DNA from 2 places in the Pseudarthrobacter sp. DSP2-3-2b1 genome. Region 1 is predicted to be linked to the other one. Evidence: predicted binding sites of a transcription regulator. Region 1 holds the regulator's gene; the other holds the start of a gene.
What was found. Region 1 encodes HspR, which represses chaperone genes until heat shock. Its sites were predicted from a motif close to AAGTTGAGTCNNNNNGACTCAACTT; they were not measured.

Region 1 (8,514 bases):
GCTCGTCAAGGAACTCGCCGGCGGCAAGGAGCCCAACAAGGGCGTCAACCCTGACGAGGTTGTGGCCGTCGGTGCTGCACTCCAGGCCGGTGTCCTCAAGGGCGAGCGCAAGGACGTCCTGCTGATCGACGTCACCCCGCTGTCCCTCGGCATCGAGACCAAGGGCGGCGTCATGACGCACCTGATCGAGCGCAACACCGCCATCCCCACGAAGCGATCCGAGACCTTCACCACGGCGGATGACAACCAGCCGTCCGTGGCCATCCAGGTCTTCCAGGGCGAGCGTGAGTTCACCCGCGACAACAAGCCGCTGGGCACGTTCGAGCTGACCGGAATCGCCCCGGCTCCGCGCGGCGTCCCGCAGGTCGAGGTCACCTTCGACATCGACGCCAACGGCATCGTGCACGTCTCGGCGAAGGACAAGGGCACCGGCAAGGAACAGTCCATGACCATCACCGGCGGCACCGCGCTGTCCAAGGAAGACATTGACCGCATGGTCAAGGACGCCGAGGAGCACGCAGCCGAGGACAAGGCCCGCCGCGAGGCGACCGACACCCGCAACACCGCCGAGCAGCTCGCCTACTCCGTGGACAAGCTGATCGCGGACAACGCCGACAAGCTGCCGGAAGAGGTCAAGAACGAGGTCCAGGCCGATGTCGACGCCCTCAAGAAGGCACTCGAAGGCACCGATGACGCCGAGGTGAAGACCGCATTCGAGAAGCTGCAGGCTTCCCAGGGCAAGCTCGGCGAGGCCATCTACGCCCAGGCAGGTTCCCCTGATGGCGCTACCGGCGCTGCAGGTGCCGAAGGCGCAGCGGGCCCCGAGGGCGCGAAGGCTGACGAAGACATCGTCGACGCCGAGATCATCGACGAAGACGAAGCGAAGAAGTAGCCATGCCGCACCACGGTAACGAGGAAGAGCACAACTCATCCGCAAGCCAGGAGCAGCAGGAACGCCAGCAGGGCGAAGGCCACCAGGAGCCGGTCATCCGGGACAACCGCAAGGTTGACCCGGTGACCGGGCAGGCACGGCACCCGGAGGGCGAGCACCACGCCGCCGCGCCGGTTGGCGAGCCGGCGTCCCCGGCGGCCGAACCTGTTGACACCGACGGCGACGCCCTGGCCCAGGCCGAGGAAATCCTCAACGGCATCGAGGTGCCGGCTGAGGAATCCGTAGCGCCGGGAGCAGGCCATGCTGAAGCGGCGGAGCTGAAGAATGACCTTCTTCGCCTCCAGGCCGAGTACGTCAACTACCGCAAGCGTGTCGAACGTGACCGCGCCGTGGCAGGGGAGATGGCCGTCATCGGCGTCCTGAACTCCCTGCTGCCGGTCTTGGACGACGTCGATGCTGCCCGCCAGCACGGTGACCTGGCCGACGGCCCGTTCGCCGCGATCGCCACCAAGCTGGAGAACGCGCTGAAGACGTACGGCCTGGTCCGGATCAATGAGACCGGCGTGGAGTTTGATCCCACTGTCCACGAGGCCCTCATCCAGCAGCCCGGCGAGGACATCGAGGTTGACACCGTCAGCCAGGTCCTCCGCTCCGGCTACCGCTCCGGCGACCGCGTCCTCCGGGCCGCACAAGTGATCGTCGCAGTTCCGGCGTAAGGGTCACCCATGCGCTACGCCGGATATGGGGCGGTGCCCGCTTCGCGGTGCCCTCCACACCGCCGCCCCATATCCGGCCTCCGCGCTGGCGGTCATCTCGCCTAAGGTGAGGTAACCACAAAGCTCGCAGCGGTACAGGGGCCCCGGGAGTGGCATCGGGCCTGCCGGAGCGTGGTGGCTTGGTCCGTCAGGACCGAGCCACCACGCGTAGGGGCGGGGGCCCCTGTACTGCGAAGAGCTGTTAGTTATAGGACTTTGAAAGGAAACGCCATTGGCTAGCCAGGATTGGGTGGACAAGGACTTTTACGCGATCCTTGGTATCGCCAAGGACGCTTCCGACGCCGACATCAAGAAGGCTTACCGGAAGCTTGCCCGCCAGCACCACCCGGATACCAACGCCGGGAACGCTGCCTCGGAGAAGAAGTTCAAGGACATCTCCGAGGCCTATTCCGTGCTGTCCGATCCTGATGAGCGGCAGCAGTATGACGCTATCCGGGCCATGGGTGGCGGCGCACGGTTTGCTCCAGGCGGCACCGGTGCCGCCAACGGCGGGTTCGAGGACATGTTCGGTGGCCTGTTCACCGGGAGCACCGGACGCCACGCCGGTGGCTTCAGCACGGCCGGGGGGATTCCGCCCGAGTTCGCTGACCTGTTCGGTGGCGGCGGCTTCGGGGCCCAGCCCGGTTTCCAGCGGACCCCGCAGAAGGGTGCGGACCGCACCGCTTCGACCACCATTTCCTTCGCAGGCTCCATCCGCGGCACCTCCATCGGCCTGCGCGAGCCCAACGGCGAAGTCATCGACGTGCGCGTGCCGGCAGGCATCAAGGACGGCCAGAAAGTCCGCGTCCGCGGCAAGGGCCAGCCCGGCCCCGCAGGCAACGGCGACCTGGTGGTAGCCGTTTCCGTCAAGCCCCACGATTTTTACACGCGCGACGGCGATAACCTCCGCATCCACGTTCCCGTCACCTTCCCGGAAGCTGCTTTGGGCGCCGACATCGAGGTCCCCACCCTGGACGGGGAAAAGGTCCGGGTCCGTGTCCCCGCAGGCACCCCTTCCGGCCGCACGCTCCGGGTGAAGGGCCACGGCGTGAAGACGACCAAGGCCACCGGTGATCTTTTGGTGACCATCGACGTCGCGGTTCCCAAGAACCTCAACAAGGAGGCCGAGGCGGCCGTGAAGGCGTTCGCCGAAGCAACCGCGGACGCCGATGTCCGGAGCGGCCTGGCCGCCAAGGCCCGGCTGTAGGCGACGGAGCGGACCTTGGAAATCAGCGCTGACCAGCCGATCTTCGTGATCTCCGTGGCGGCTGAACTGGCGGACATGCACCCGCAGACCCTCCGGCAGTACGACAGGCTGGGCATCGTCTCGCCCAGCCGCGCACCGGGGAAGTCCCGCCGCTACTCACAGCGGGACGTCAACATGCTGCGCCAGGTCCAGCGGCTGTCCCATGAAGGGGTCTCGCTCGAAGGCATTAAACGGATCCTGGAGCTGGAGAACCAGGTGGCCGCCTTGCAGCACAGGGTGAGTGAACTGACCGAGGAACTGGGCCGCCGTCGTAATCCCCTGGATCAGCGGATCTTTGCCGCCGGTGCAGCCGGTGACGTGGTCAGCCTGGCCCGCGGCCAGCGGCCCCGTGGCCGCTCCCAGGCAGTGGTGATCTGGCGCCCCCGGGCGCTGGGCACGTAGCTGCAGTGCACGCACCCGCGTCGAAAATTAGAGTACTCACTACTCGTGACGGTTCCGCCCCCACTGTCTTGAATGGAAACTGCTGCTGGTCTCACAGCTGCAGGTTCAAGCCTCGGGGGGTTTTCTCGTGTTCGGTTCTTCAGTCCATATGTTCGCAGGGTCCACGGCAGGGCTGATCCTGCTCGCCATCGGCCAGACCATCGTGGTGGTGTGCGTCTGTTTCGACATGGTGCGGGCGCTGTCCGTGCCGCGGTCGCACCGGCGCTACCTGGCCAGCACCGTGTTCCGGACGCTGGCCATTCCGGCCATCATCGCTACCGGCATGAGCGTTCTGATTGACGCGTTGTCCTGGTCCTGGATGGATGTCTGCATGTCGATGTTCGTGATGGTGGCGATCATCTTCCGCCTGCACCACGACAAGGACGAGGACAGCTGGTGGAAGGGCAAGGGCAAGAAGCTGGCGCGCTGGGCCCGCCGGCAGTTCAGCGGTGGCACCTCCGTGGCGCCCGCGATGGGGTAGCCTCCCGGGTTCACCTCTTCGGCTTGTGACGGCGGCCCTGCCGCGCGGTCATCAACGCATATCCACAGGTCAGAGCCGTTTTATCGGTGGTCTTGACTGATTGTGTCCCGCGGGTGGGCCAAGGTTACGTTCTGGCAGGTTTCCCGCAGGTTAACTCTCAGCCCCCGCTTTTCCGCGGTTCCCGGTGCCTCGTCCGGTGTTCACCATCGCTCAAGGCCAGCCGTGGCAACAGTCCGGAAACTGTCTCGAAACCAACACCGCAGGCGCCGAAACATTTCGCTCCTACATTCATCGCAAGGGGTCCCTTCTGACGGACCTCGGAGGCGAGCCGCTGCCCAGCGCAACGGCGGAGTGAAAAGCAGGTACACATGAGGGTTTCGGTCACCAAACGCGCTTTCCTTCCCTTGGCGGCAGCCGCCATGGCCACTGTCCTGGCGGGCTGCGGCAGCCAGATCGCGGATCCGGCGTCGGCGGGGTCCACCGCCAGCAGCGGCACTTCCTGCGTTGACACGTCCGGCAGCAGCGTCAAAGTGGGGTTCATCAACTCGCTCTCGGGCACCATGGCCATCAGCGAGAGCACAGTCTTCGACTCCCTGACCCTGGCTGCCGAGGAGATCAACGCTACCGGCGGAGTCCTGGGCAAACAGCTGGAGGTCATCAGCGAAGACGGCGCCAGCGAACCCACCAAGTTCGCGGAGCGTGCAGGAAAGCTGATCCAGCAGGACTGCACCGCCGCCGTGTTCGGCGGCTGGACCTCGTCCAGCCGCAAGGCGATGCTCCCCGTGTTTGAGGCCAACGACGCATTGCTCTTTTACCCGGTGCAGTACGAGGGCCTGGAGTCGTCGAAGAACATCTTCTACACCGGAGCAACCACCAACCAGCAGATCATTCCGGCCCTGGACTACCTGGCCGAGCAGGGGACCAAGTCACTTTTCCTCGTGGGAAGTGACTACGTCTTCCCGCGCACAGCGAACAAGATCATCCAGGCGTACGCCGAGGCAAAAGGCATCGAAGTCCTCGGGGAAGAGTACGCCCCGCTTGGCTCCACCGAATTCTCAACCATCGTCAACAAGGTTCGCGACTCCAAAGCCGATGCGGTCTTCAACACCCTCAACGGCGACAGCAACGTGGCCTTCTTCCGCCAGTACAAGAGCGTCGGCCTAATGGCGGACACCATGCCCGTGGTCTCCGTCTCCATCGCCGAGGAGGAAGTGCCCGGCGTCGGCCTGGACAACGTGCAGGGCCAGCTGACTGCGTGGGATTACTATCAGACCCTGGACACCCCGGCCAACAAGAAGTTCGTTGCCGCGTTCAAGGCCAAGTTCGGCTCCGAGCGGGTGACCAGCGATCCCATGGAGGCCGCCTACACCTCGCTGTACCTGTGGAAAGCCATGGTGGAGAAGGCCGGATCCTTCGAGGTGGACAAGGTGCAGGCCGCTGCGGACGGGGTGACCTTCGAGGCGCCTGAAGGCCTGGTCACCGTCAACGGGGAAAACAACCACATCACCAAAACCCCGCGCATTGGCAAGATCAATGCGGACGGCCTGATCGACACGGTGTGGTCATCGCCTGCGGCGGTTGAACCGGATCCTTTCCTGGCCACGTACGACTGGGCCAAGGACCTGGCCAAGTAGCGGCAGCGCCAGAATAGCGACGAAAGGCCTGCTGGAATGGAACTCCTGATAGGGCAGATGTTCGCCGGACTCAGCCTCGGCTCGGTGCTGCTGCTGGCAGCACTGGGGCTCTCGCTAACCTTCGGCCAGATGGGGGTCATCAACATGGCCCACGGTGAGTTCATGATGGCCGGCGCGTACACGGCCTTCGTGGTCCAGCGGGCCATCTCCGACGCCGGGGTATCGCTGCTGGTTTCCATTCCCGCAGGCTTCCTGGTGGGAGGTGTCCTGGGGCTGGTGCTCGAGGCGGTGCTGTTGCGCCGTATGTACCACCGGCCCCTGGACACCCTCCTGGTCACGTTCGGGGTGGCACTGATCCTGCAGCAGGCCGCACGTGACATCTTCGGCGCACCCAGCGTGGATGTCCGGGCGCCGGCCTGGCTGCAGGGGAACATCGAGTTGCTCGGCGCCCCCATCCCACTGACCCGGCTCTTTATCCTGGCGCTCTCGCTGGTGTGCCTGGCTGGCCTGGTCCTGCTGCTGAAGGCAACTCCGCTTGGCCGTCGGATCCGGGCTGTTGTCCTGAATCGCGACCTCGCCGAAACCTCCGGGGTGTCTACAAGGCGCAGCGACCAGCTGACTTTCTTCATCGGGTCTGGCCTGGCCGGCATCGCCGGAGTCGCGGTCACCCTGATTGGCTCCACCAGCCCGTATCTGGGCACCAACTACATCGTGGACGCTTTCCTGGTGGTGGTGGCCGGCGGCATCGGCCAGATCAAGGGAGCTGTGATCGCCGCGTTTTCCCTGGGAGTACTGCAGTCCGTCTTCGAGTATTCGACGACGGCCAGCATCGGCAAGGTTCTGATCCTGATCGTGATTGTGGTGTTCCTCCAGCTCCGGCCGCAGGGCATCTTCAGCCTCAAAACGAGGAGCCTCGCATGAAAAGCCTTTTGCACGGACGGATGGGAACCGCGGCCGGATTCGCCCTCGGCGCGGTCCTGCTCCTGGGGATTGCACCTGCAGTACTCCCCGCGTTCAACCTTGCCCTGCTCGGGAAGTTCCTCTGCTTTGCCATCGTGGCTGTGGGCATCGGCCTGGCCTGGGGCCGCGGCGGGATGCTGACCCTGGGCCAGGGGGTGTTCTTCGGTCTTGGCGCCTACATCATGGCCATGCACATGAAACTGGCCGACGCGTCACTCTTTGGCGGCTCCGGGGTTCCGGACTTCATGTCCCTTTACGGCAGCGGCGAGGTGCCCGGCTGGTGGGAACCGTTCCGCAGCCCCGCGGTGACGCTGCTGGCCGTGGTGCTGGTGCCGGGCCTGGTGGCGCTGATTCTGGGATTGGCCATCTTCAAGCGCCGCGTCAAAGGCGCCTATTTCGCGATCCTCAGCCAGGCCCTGGCGGCCGCCTTTGCCGTGTTCCTGATTGGCCAGCAGGCCACCACCGGCGGCTCCAACGGCCTCAACGGGTTCCGGTCCTTCTTCGGCTTCGACCTGAAGGACCCGAACAACAAGCTCATGCTGTACATGATCGCGGCGGTAATCCTCCTGCTCTCCCTCGCCGCTGCCCGGCAGTTGATGCACAGTAGGCTCGGCGAGTTGCTGGTGGCAGTCCGGGACCAGGAGGAGCGGGTCCGTTTCCTTGGTTACGATCCCGCCACCGTCAAGACTGTCATCTACGTGGTTGCAGCCATTCTGGCAGGCATCGCAGGGGCCCTGTTCGTCCCGCTGGTCGGGATCATCTCACCGGCGGATGTGGGCGTGATCCCATCCATCGCCTTCCTGATCGGCGTGGCGATCGGCGGCCGGGCCACCCTGCTGGGGCCGGTCCTGGGCGCGGTTGGCGTCGCCGCAGCCCAGTCCAGCCTGTCCTCCACTTTCCCGTCTTTCTGGGTGTACTTCCAGGGGCTGCTGTTCGTCCTGGTCATCGGGTTCATGCCTGGCGGGCTTGCCTCCCTGCCGGCGCTGGTGCGGCGGCGGCGCGGAACCCCGCAGGCGGCGGCCAGACAGGAAGCAGCGGCACCCGCGGTTCCAAGCCCTGGGGCTCCAAGCCATGCGGCCCCGAGCCCCGCAGCACCATCCCCCGCAGCGACTGACGCGGCGGCCCAAACTCCGGCAGCACCGGACTCCGGAGCTGGCACGAGAACAACCAAGTCCGAGGAGGTCAGCCGATGACTACGCCCACTCTGCTTCCCGAGGGGGAGCCACAGGCCGGCGGACTGCGCCACGGACGGCCCAAGTACCTTGAAGTCCGCGACCTCTCGGTTACCTTTGACGGGTTCCTGGCCGTGGACAACGTCAACCTCAACGTGATGCAGGGCGACCTGCGGTTCCTGATCGGCCCCAACGGTGCGGGGAAAACGACCGTCATCGATGCCATCACCGGGCTGGTACCGGCCACGGGGTCAGTGAACCACACCGGCACAGAGATCCTGGGCCGCAAAGTGCACCAGATCGCCCGGCTTGGCGTGGGACGCACGTTCCAGACCGCCAGCGTGTTTGAGAACCTTTCAGTGCTCCAGAACCTCGACATTGCGGCGGGCTCGGGCCGCGGGCCGCTGAAGATGCTCCGCCGCCGGAAGTCCGTGGAGCCGGCCGTGGAGGAGGCCCTGGAAATCATCGGCCTGGAAGGGGCGGCGGACAAGCAAGCGGGCATCCTGGCCCACGGCCAGAAGCAATGGCTGGAGATCGGCATGTTGCTGGTCCAGAACTCAGACGTGCTCCTGCTCGATGAACCGATTGCGGGCATGAGCCAGGATGAGCGGAGTGAAACCGGCGAGCTGCTGCGGCGCATCGCAGCCAGCCGGATCACCCTGGTCATTGAGCACGACATGGACTTCGTCCGGGAATACGCGACGTCGGTCTCAGTCCTTGCCGCCGGAAAGGTCCTCAGCGAGGGAAGCGTGGCGCAGGTGCAGGCGGACCCGAAGGTGCAGGACGTCTACCTGGGCACCTCGGGCACCTCCGGAGTCGCTCGCACCTCAGGCACCTCGGGAACGGAAGGCCACTGATGCTGAAAATCGAAAATCTTCAGACCGGCTACGGCCGCACCCAGGTGATTTCGGGGGTGAGCCTGTCCGTTGACGA
Region 2 (8,514 bases), on a different contig from region 1:
CTGGATATCCACGCAGCGCCGTTGCTCCGAAGGCTCCTCAAACGTGTGCTCGCGGGCCGCCGCGCCATCATCATCACGCACGACGCCCTTGACGCCCTGATGCTGGCGGACCGCGTGATCATCCTCGAGGACGGCCAAGTCAGCGAGGAAGGCCCCACCCGTGACGTCCTGCAGCGCCCGCGGAGCCGGTTTGCGGCGGGGCTGGCGGGACTCAACTTCGTGACGGGACAGATCACCGAACACGGCCTCCTCGCAGGAGCCCTGAATCTCTACGGACAGCACGATGACCTCCCCGGCCCGCTCCCCACCGGGCAGCCGGGCGTGGCTGTCTTCCCGCCGTCGGCCGTTTCCATCTTCCTCACCGAGGCGCACGGGAGCCCGCGGAACTCCTTCGCCGTCACCATCACGGACCTCGAGCCGCACGGCGACGGCATCAGGGTCCGGGCCGGGGAGGGCGGGCTGCTCAGCGCCGATATCACGACGGCGGCCGCCGCCGATCTGCGGCTGGCACCTGGCATGCAGGTCTACTTCGTGGTCAAAGCCGGAGCAGTGGCGATCTACCCCGCCTGAACCAACGCTCTCTCACATCCTGCGCCTTTTGGGCGGACGCTCTCTCACATCCTGCACGCCGGATGCAGGTAGGCTGGTCAGCGTCGTCCGGTAGCGGCGGCCGTATTGGGGGAACCATATGAAGAAGATGACGACGGCGGCTGCCGTCCTGGCGCTGCTGGCCGGCCTGACCGGATGCAGCCTGTTTCCGTCGCCGCCGGACATCGCGCCGGCAACGCCCGTCTCGGTCCTGCCGCCCGAGTGTCCATTCGTAGGCAGCGATGACGTGATGCCGGTCCGGATCCCCAAGGGGACGCCGCGCGAATCCATCGGAAGTGTCCTGAACTCTTACAGCGGCTGGCTTAATGCCGGCTCCGAGCTGGTCACGGCGTGGAGCCCGGGAACGGCAGTCCCCGAAAACTGCGTGGCTGAACTCGCAGCCAGGAACGCCGAGGTTTACGCCAACAACCTGTTCACCACCCACACCGACGTCGCCTGGCAGCAGTACTTTGCCGCGGTGAAGGTGCTCAACCAGCAGAACCTCGCGGCGGTCCGCAAGGCGCAACCGGAGCTGGGCGGGCGCGGCACGTTCGAACTGCTGCAGGAGATCGACTCGAGCGCTACGGACAACGGTACTTTCCTGAAGTTCGACGCCGTCTACCGCCCCGCAGTGGCCGGACAGGAGAACTGGGAGGGCTGGGATACCAAAACGCGGTGGTACGTGGAGCTGGTTCCGGCAGGAGAGTTCCTCGTCATCAACTACATCGAGCAGACCCCGGCCCCCGGCTAGGCCTTGAGCCGGCGGGTTGCATCAAGGACGGTCTGGAGGGTCTGCAAGGCCTCTTCAAAACGCTGCTCACCTGCGTAGGCACCCCAAAGCTGTTCCATTTCGCGTACTTTGGCGGACGCCTCCCGGAGGAGTTGCAGGCCACGCGACGTCGGGAAAATGAGCTTGGCCCGGGCATCGGCAGGATCGGGCCGGCGTTCCAGGTAGCCCAGTTTCTGCAGCTCGTTGACCAGTTCAGACGTAGCCGCGAGGCTGAGCTGTGCCCGTGCCGCCAAGGCGGTCAGGCGGATTCCCTTGGTTCCGATGTTGCCGGTGATCTGCAGATGGGCCGGGCGAAGGTCCCCATAGCCATGCGATTCTGCCTCAGCCAGGAGCTCACGCCGGAACTCGCTGAGCAGGCGCACCAGAAGCTGCCCAACAGGAAGTCGCGGGGGCTGCGAATCCCTTGACGCCGGGGTGGTCATGGAGGAAACTTTATCTCATAAAGCTTCGGATTCCGAAGTAAAATCCTGCGGTAGCCACACTTGGGATGACAGATCCTCCGGAGGCCGGACATGTTTCCTCAAACTTCCTCGGTCATGATTGACACAACCCTCGGTCCTCTGGCGGTCCGCCGCACGGGCAGCGGGCCGCCGGCTGTGTTGTGGCACAGCCTGTTCGTCGATTCCCGGACCTTCGATGACGTCCTGGCGGACCTCGGCGGGCAGCGCGAGCTTTTCCTGGTGGACGGCCCCGGACATGGGGACAGCCCGGGGCCTCGCCGGCTTTATTCGCTAGAGGACTGCGCCGCCGCAGCCGGACAGATTCTTGACGCCCTGGACATCACGGTTCCGGTGGACTGGGTGGGTAACGCCTGGGGTGGGCATGTGGGCATCGTTTTTGCGGACAGGTACCCTGCGCGCTGCCGGACGCTGACCACCATAGGCACGCCGGCATATCCGCTGTCGAGGGCGGAGCGCAGGCAGGCGGCCCTACTCGTTTACCTCTACCGCGTGGTTGGCCCGGGTCCTTTCAGCAGGACAATAGCGGCGGCGCTCGCGGGACGGGACGCGGCGAAGACGGCACCGCCGGCTGCCGCCGCCGTCAGTGCGGCGTTCCGCAGAGGCGACAAGACCGGCAAATACTGGGCCATGCAGTCGGTGATGCTGCACCGTTACGACCTGCGGCCCGTCCTGCCGCGGCTGCAGGTCCCCACCTTGATGCTGGTGGGCCGCGACGATCCGATGAATGATCCGCAGGAGGCTGAGCGTGCAGCGCGGACCGTCCCCGGTGGCCAATTCGAGCGCGTTCCGGGAGCCGGTCACGTGGCTCCGCTGCTGGTTGCACCCCGGGAAGTAGCCGAACGCGTCCTGGCCTTTTGGGCGGGCAACAGGTCCCGGGGTCAGGCCCAACCTTCGCGGAGCATGCCATGAAGACGGGCCCGCTACATTCCGGGCATGTCCAGGAACTCGTAGACCTGGATGCTGGCACCGGGCATCATCAGGTGCGGGTGCCCGTCGAGCAGCGCCTGGGCCCCGGCCAGGTCTTCGGCCTGGATGATGCCGTAGCCGCCGATGTGGTTTGAGCTGCTGACTTCCGAGACTCCCGTGGCGGTGATTTCCTTGCCCTCCCCGAGCGGATTTCCCATGTCCACGAGGCCGGTTCCGGCGCGGTCAGCCCACTGCATCCAGGCCTTCATCCCTTCCTGGGCGGCTTCCGGCGTGCTCTGGGCCATCTGTTCCTGGGCTGACTGCGGTGCGATGTAAAGAACAGCAAATTTCTTCATGGCAATCCTCCGCTTGACTGGCCGGGGCACCGTTGCCGCCGGACACAACGATCCTAGGATGATTCCCCGGGCGGCGATACAGTGCAAGGAAGATCACCGGCCCAGCCAGCGTTGCCCGGACTTACGGGTTCGCTGTCGGCAAAATAGGTGCCAAAGAAACCGCACGTCAGGGTTGAGCGTACTAGACTCAACTTAGCGATTACGTAAACCCGGAAGGAGCTCTCTTTGGACGTCAAATTCACCACCAAGAGCCAGGAGGCTCTGTCCACTGCGGCCATGAACGCCTCCACGGCCGGCAATCCGCAGGTGGAGCCCGCACACATTCTTAAGGCACTGATGGATCAGCGGGAGGGTGTCGCCGTCGCACTTCTCCGCGCCACCGGGGCTGACCCGGACGCCGTGAGTGTCCAGGCAAGCACGGCCATCAAGGCGCTACCGGCAACGTCCGGCGGTTCCACTCAGCAGGCCCAGCTGTCCCGGCCTGCCCTGCAGGCCATCCAGAATGCCAAGAACGAGGCGGACCGCCTGGGCGACACGTTTGTCTCCACCGAGGTCCTGTTGCTGGGGCTCTCGGCCGGGAGTGACGCCGTCGGCCGTTTAATGCGCGACGCCGGTGCCTCCCATGAGGCGCTGCTCGCTGCCCTGCCGGGTGTCCGCGGTGACCGCAAAGTCACCAGTCCGGACCCGGAGAACACTTTCCAGTCGCTCGAAAAGTTCGGCACCGACCTGACGGCGATGGCGCGTTCCGGGAAGCTGGATCCGGTGATCGGGCGGGACAACGAAATCCGGCGCATCATTCAGGTGCTCAGCCGCCGCACCAAGAACAATCCGGTCATCATCGGCGAACCCGGGGTGGGCAAGACCGCGGTGGTGGAGGGACTTGCGCAGCGGATTGTCCAAGGCGACGTTCCCGAAAGCCTGCGCGGTAAAACCCTGATCGCCCTGGACCTCGCCTCCATGGTGGCCGGGGCCAAGTACCGCGGCGAGTTCGAGGAGCGGCTCAAGGCGGTGCTCGAGGAGATCAAGAGCTCCGAAGGCCAGATTGTCACCTTCATTGACGAGATCCACCAGGTGGTGGGCGCCGGTGCCAGCGGTGAATCCTCGATGGATGCCGGCAACATGCTCAAGCCCATGCTGGCCCGCGGGGAGCTGCGCCTGATCGGTGCCACCACCCTGGATGAGTACCGCGAAAACATCGAGAAGGATGCGGCGCTGGAACGGCGCTTCCAGCAGGTCTACGTGGGTGAGCCCAGCGTGGAGGACACCATCGGAATCCTCCGCGGGCTGAAGGAACGCTACGAGGCGCACCACAAGGTGACCATCGCTGACTCAGCGCTCGTTGCCGCCGCCACGCTGTCCAACCGCTACATCTCAGGCCGCCAGTTGCCGGACAAGGCCATCGACCTGGTGGATGAAGCCGCGTCCCGGCTCCGCATGGAGATCGATTCCGCACCGGAGGAGATCGACCAGCTCCGGCGCCAGGTGGACCGGCTGACCATGGAGGAGCTTGCCCTCGAAGGCGAAAGCGACCCTGCCTCCGTGGAGCGGCTGGCAGCGCTCCGGGCAGACAAGGCGGACAAGACAGAAGAACTGGATGCACTCAACGCCCGCTGGGAGGCCGAGAAGGCCGGGCTGAACCGGGTGGGTGACCTGAAGGCGAAGCTGGACGAACTCCGGTCCACCTATGACAAGGCCGCACGTGAAGGCGATCTTGAAACGGCATCCCGCGTGCTCTACGGCGAGATCCCGGCCCTGGAACGTGAACTGAGTGCAGCCGCAGCCGCGGAGGAAGCCAACACGGACAAATCCAGCCAGATGGTCGCTGAACAGGTCACTGCAGACGATATTGCAGAGGTCATTTCCGCCTGGACGGGTATCCCCGCCGGCCGCATGCTGCAGGGCGAAAGCCAGAAGCTGCTGCACATGGAGGAGGAGCTCGGCAAACGGCTGATCGGCCAATCCAAGGCTGTTACGGCCGTGTCCGATGCCGTCCGCCGTGCACGGGCAGGCATCAGCGATCCCAACCGCCCCACGGGTTCGTTCCTGTTCCTGGGCCCCACCGGCGTGGGCAAAACCGAGCTCGCCAAGTCCCTCGCGGACTTCCTGTTCGACGACGAACGCGCCATGGTGCGCATCGACATGTCCGAGTACGGCGAGAAGCACTCCGTGGCCCGGCTCGTCGGCGCCCCTCCCGGCTACGTGGGGTACGAGGAGGGCGGCCAGCTGACTGAGGCCGTCCGCCGCCGGCCGTACTCCGTCATCCTGCTGGACGAAGTTGAAAAGGCCCACCCCGAGGTATTCGACATCCTTCTGCAGGTGCTCGACGACGGCCGCCTTACCGACGGCCAGGGCCGCACCGTGGACTTCCGCAACGCCATCCTGGTGCTGACGTCCAACCTGGGCAGCCAGTTCCTGGTGGACCCGACGCTGGATCCCGCGGCCAAGCGGAACGCCGTGATGGCCACGGTCAACGCGTCCTTCAAGCCCGAATTCCTGAACCGGCTGGACGAGGTGGTGCTGTTCGACGCCCTGACAGTGGACGAGCTGGCGCACATCGTCGAACTCCAGGTGGCCGAGCTCGGCAAGAGGCTTCATGACCGCCGGCTCAGCCTGGACGTGACTGAAGGCGCCCGCGCCTGGCTGGCCATGTCCGGCTTCGATCCTGCTTACGGTGCCCGGCCGCTGCGGCGGCTGGTGCAGCGGGAGATCGGCGACCGCCTGGCCAAGGCCATCCTGGCCGGGGACATCGCGGACGGTGACACCGTGCTCGTTGACGCCGCGGCCGACGTCGACGAACTCACCGTTGATGGGCTGGAGGCCAAGACAGGGCCCGACGGCGGTGCTCCCGCCGGCACCGGACTGGTGGTGCGGCGGAAGGAATAGGACTTTCGCTCAGGCTTTGTTGGGGTTTGTGGCCTGGCCGTCCAGCCATAGCTCATCGGAGGCGTCACTGTGGGTGCCGCCTGACCCGACATGTTTGTCGTCAATCTTCGGGCCGTTTTTGATGACATGCACGAGCGCCATCCCATGGCCCCGGCCGAGTCCGTAGTCTCCCTTCAGCCAGTCCGTGATGGTTCCCGCTTTTGTGGCGGGATCGCCGTACCCCCGTGCTTGGGCCAAAGTGACCAGTTCGCGCGGAGTGAGGCCGGTCTTGTCTTCAATCGTGTCGAGGTAGGCCTGGAATGACATGGACGTTCCTTCGGTTGCAGGTAACCCGTGATGTCCTGAATCCTAGCCAACGCCACTACTGCCCCGGTGCCCTTTCAACCTTGACAACTTGATGGCGGCCGAGGATCGTCGTGAACAAAGGCCTAGGAGAAGAGGTCTGCGATGACGGTTCAGGGACGCCGGTCGCGTGGGTGGGCGGCCCGGCATGAAATTCTGCTTTACCTGGTCTTGGCTTACGCGATTTCCTGGAGCATCTGGCCTCTTGTGCTGATGAACCCGGCGAGCAGCCCACTGGTGCCCTTCGGGCCCGGACTGGCCGCGGTCCTGGTTGCCTTCCTGGCGGGTGGCCGCGCGGGCCTGTCCGGTCTCCTTCGCCAGCTCGGGCGGTGGCGCGTCAACCCTGCATGGTACGGCGTGGCTTTGGGCGTGCCGTTTGCCGTTACAGCCCTGGCCTTGGGTGCTGCCGTGGCGGCTGGAGCTCCGGTTCCAGCCTGGGAGCCGTCTGACGTGCTGCAAATCGCCGGATCCCTCGCCGTCACGATCGTCATCGTGGGCATTTTCGAGGAGCTGGGCTGGCGGGGTTTCCTGCTTCCACGGCTGCAACGCGGCCGGAGCGCCTTAGCGGCCGCATTGATCGTGGGGCTGGTGTGGTTGCCATGGCATCTTCCGGAATTCGTATCCGATCCGGGTCAGCGTCCCCTGGCACCGTTCGCGATCTATGTCTTCGCGCAGTCGGTGCTGCTCGCGTGGCTCTACAACAGCACGCAGGGAAGCCTGCCGATAGTCATCCTGTTCCACGCCGCCTTCAACAGCTTCGCCCAGGTCTTCCTCTCCGGAGTAGAGGCGAGCCAGTACCTCGTGGCATGGTGGGCAATGGCCGGCCTGATCACGGTCCTGACGCTGGCCGTCGTGGGATATGCAGGCAGCCACAACCTGGTCAGGGGACGTCAATCCCGGCCCGCCGCCGCATCGCGCTAGACTTCGATCATGACCGGTGCCCCGCCCCGTCTTCCAGCCTGGCTCGCCGCCCTGGCGATCCTCCTTGCGGGCTGCGCGCCTGCGGTGGGCCTCGACGACACCACCCCCGTTCAGCCGTCTCCGACCTCCTCGGCCCAGCCAGCCGCCGTCGGCCTCGCCCCTCAGCAGACCCCCATCCCGACACAGGTTCCCACGCCCACCGCGGTCCCCACGCCCACCGCGGTCCCCACGCCCACCGCGGTCCCCGCGCCGCCGCCGGTACCGCAGGCGTTCGCCTTCAACCTGTATCAGGAGGGGGACTTTGTGCCGCAGTACACCTTCGACTGGTGTGTTGCCGCGAGCATTCAGATGGCGCACAACCTCATCGACGACACCGGTGGCGGCACCTGGACTGATCGCACCCAGCAAAGTGAACTGTGGGAGATGGCCCGGGCGCGGTCTTCGAACTCGTTCAACGGCGCCAACCCGCTCGGTTGGGCGCAGGTGCTGACCGAGGTGGGGATGGGGCCGTATTCAGTGGTCAGCGTCGCCGACTACGATGTGGCGCTTCAGACCGCCGCCCGCGCCATCACGGACACGGGCAGGCCGGTGGGACTGGTCATGTGGAGTGGCCGCCACGCGTGGGTGATGAGCGGGTTCGAGTCGGTCGGCGATCCCGGGCAGTTCGCGGAGTTTGCGGTCACTGGCGTCCGCGTCCAGGATCCGCTCTACCCGCACGGCAGCGGGCAGTGGGGTCCGTCGCCCGCGCCCAACAGCCTGTTCACCCCGGAGCAGCTGGCGACGCAGTTCGTGGTCCGCGAGCCGCGACGCTGGAGCAGCGAACTGCCGGCCGGCTACATGCTGGTGCTGCCGGTCGCCCAGCCCTGAGCTGACCGAGGTAGGAAGCGGTAGCTAGGCGGCCCGGGGACCTGCCGCATGTCCGGATACGCGCTGGCCGCCGGACGCCGTAAGGCGGGCGCCTGTGCGGATGATCCACCATCCCAGTGTGGCCATGACCAGTCCGATGGGAATCCCGTAGGGCGGCAACCCGGCGTTGTAGCCGAGGATACCCGCGGCAACGAACAGCAAACCGATCCACGCGGGGAACATGTGGGACCGCCAGCCGGCAATGCCAAAGACCATCCAGCCGACGGCGAAAAGAACGTAACTCGACAGCCCGCCGATCACCAGCATCCCGGACCCGCCGGCAAGGATCGCCCCGGGTGCGACGTCGGCAATCCAGGGACCGGCGAAGCCGTCAAACCACATGTTGCCGGCCATGTCCAGG

Region 2: the regulator HspR is predicted to act here: its motif matches at 3,271-3,295, upstream of clpB (ATP-dependent chaperone ClpB).

What each region holds. Positions count from the first base shown of each region.
Region 1 covers NZ_JAFCTI010000014.1:96,789-105,302, forward strand. Annotated here, with positions in the region: gene dnaK (molecular chaperone DnaK) at 1-892, shown strand, start outside; gene ACP7AX_RS16265 (nucleotide exchange factor GrpE) at 895-1,608, shown strand; gene ACP7AX_RS16270 (DnaJ C-terminal domain-containing protein) at 1,880-2,854, shown strand; gene ACP7AX_RS16275 (heat shock protein transcriptional repressor HspR) at 2,870-3,295, shown strand; gene ACP7AX_RS16280 (hypothetical protein) at 3,444-3,815, shown strand; gene urtA (urea ABC transporter substrate-binding protein) at 4,184-5,449, shown strand; gene urtB (urea ABC transporter permease subunit UrtB) at 5,486-6,370, shown strand; gene urtC (urea ABC transporter permease subunit UrtC) at 6,367-7,602, shown strand; gene urtD (urea ABC transporter ATP-binding protein UrtD) at 7,599-8,438, shown strand; gene urtE (urea ABC transporter ATP-binding subunit UrtE) at 8,438-8,514, shown strand, end outside.
Region 2 covers NZ_JAFCTI010000018.1:38,813-47,326, forward strand. Annotated here, with positions in the region: gene ACP7AX_RS17890 (sulfate/molybdate ABC transporter ATP-binding protein) at 1-570, shown strand, start outside; gene ACP7AX_RS17895 (hypothetical protein) at 689-1,339, shown strand; gene ACP7AX_RS17900 (MarR family winged helix-turn-helix transcriptional regulator) at 1,336-1,800, opposite strand; gene ACP7AX_RS17905 (alpha/beta fold hydrolase) at 1,915-2,748, shown strand; gene ACP7AX_RS17910 (YciI family protein) at 2,760-3,101, opposite strand; gene clpB (ATP-dependent chaperone ClpB) at 3,327-5,984, shown strand; gene ACP7AX_RS17920 (DUF4287 domain-containing protein) at 5,994-6,290, opposite strand; gene ACP7AX_RS17925 (CPBP family intramembrane glutamic endopeptidase) at 6,540-7,247, shown strand; gene ACP7AX_RS17930 (hypothetical protein) at 7,257-8,114, shown strand; gene ACP7AX_RS17935 (hypothetical protein) at 8,139-8,514, opposite strand, start outside.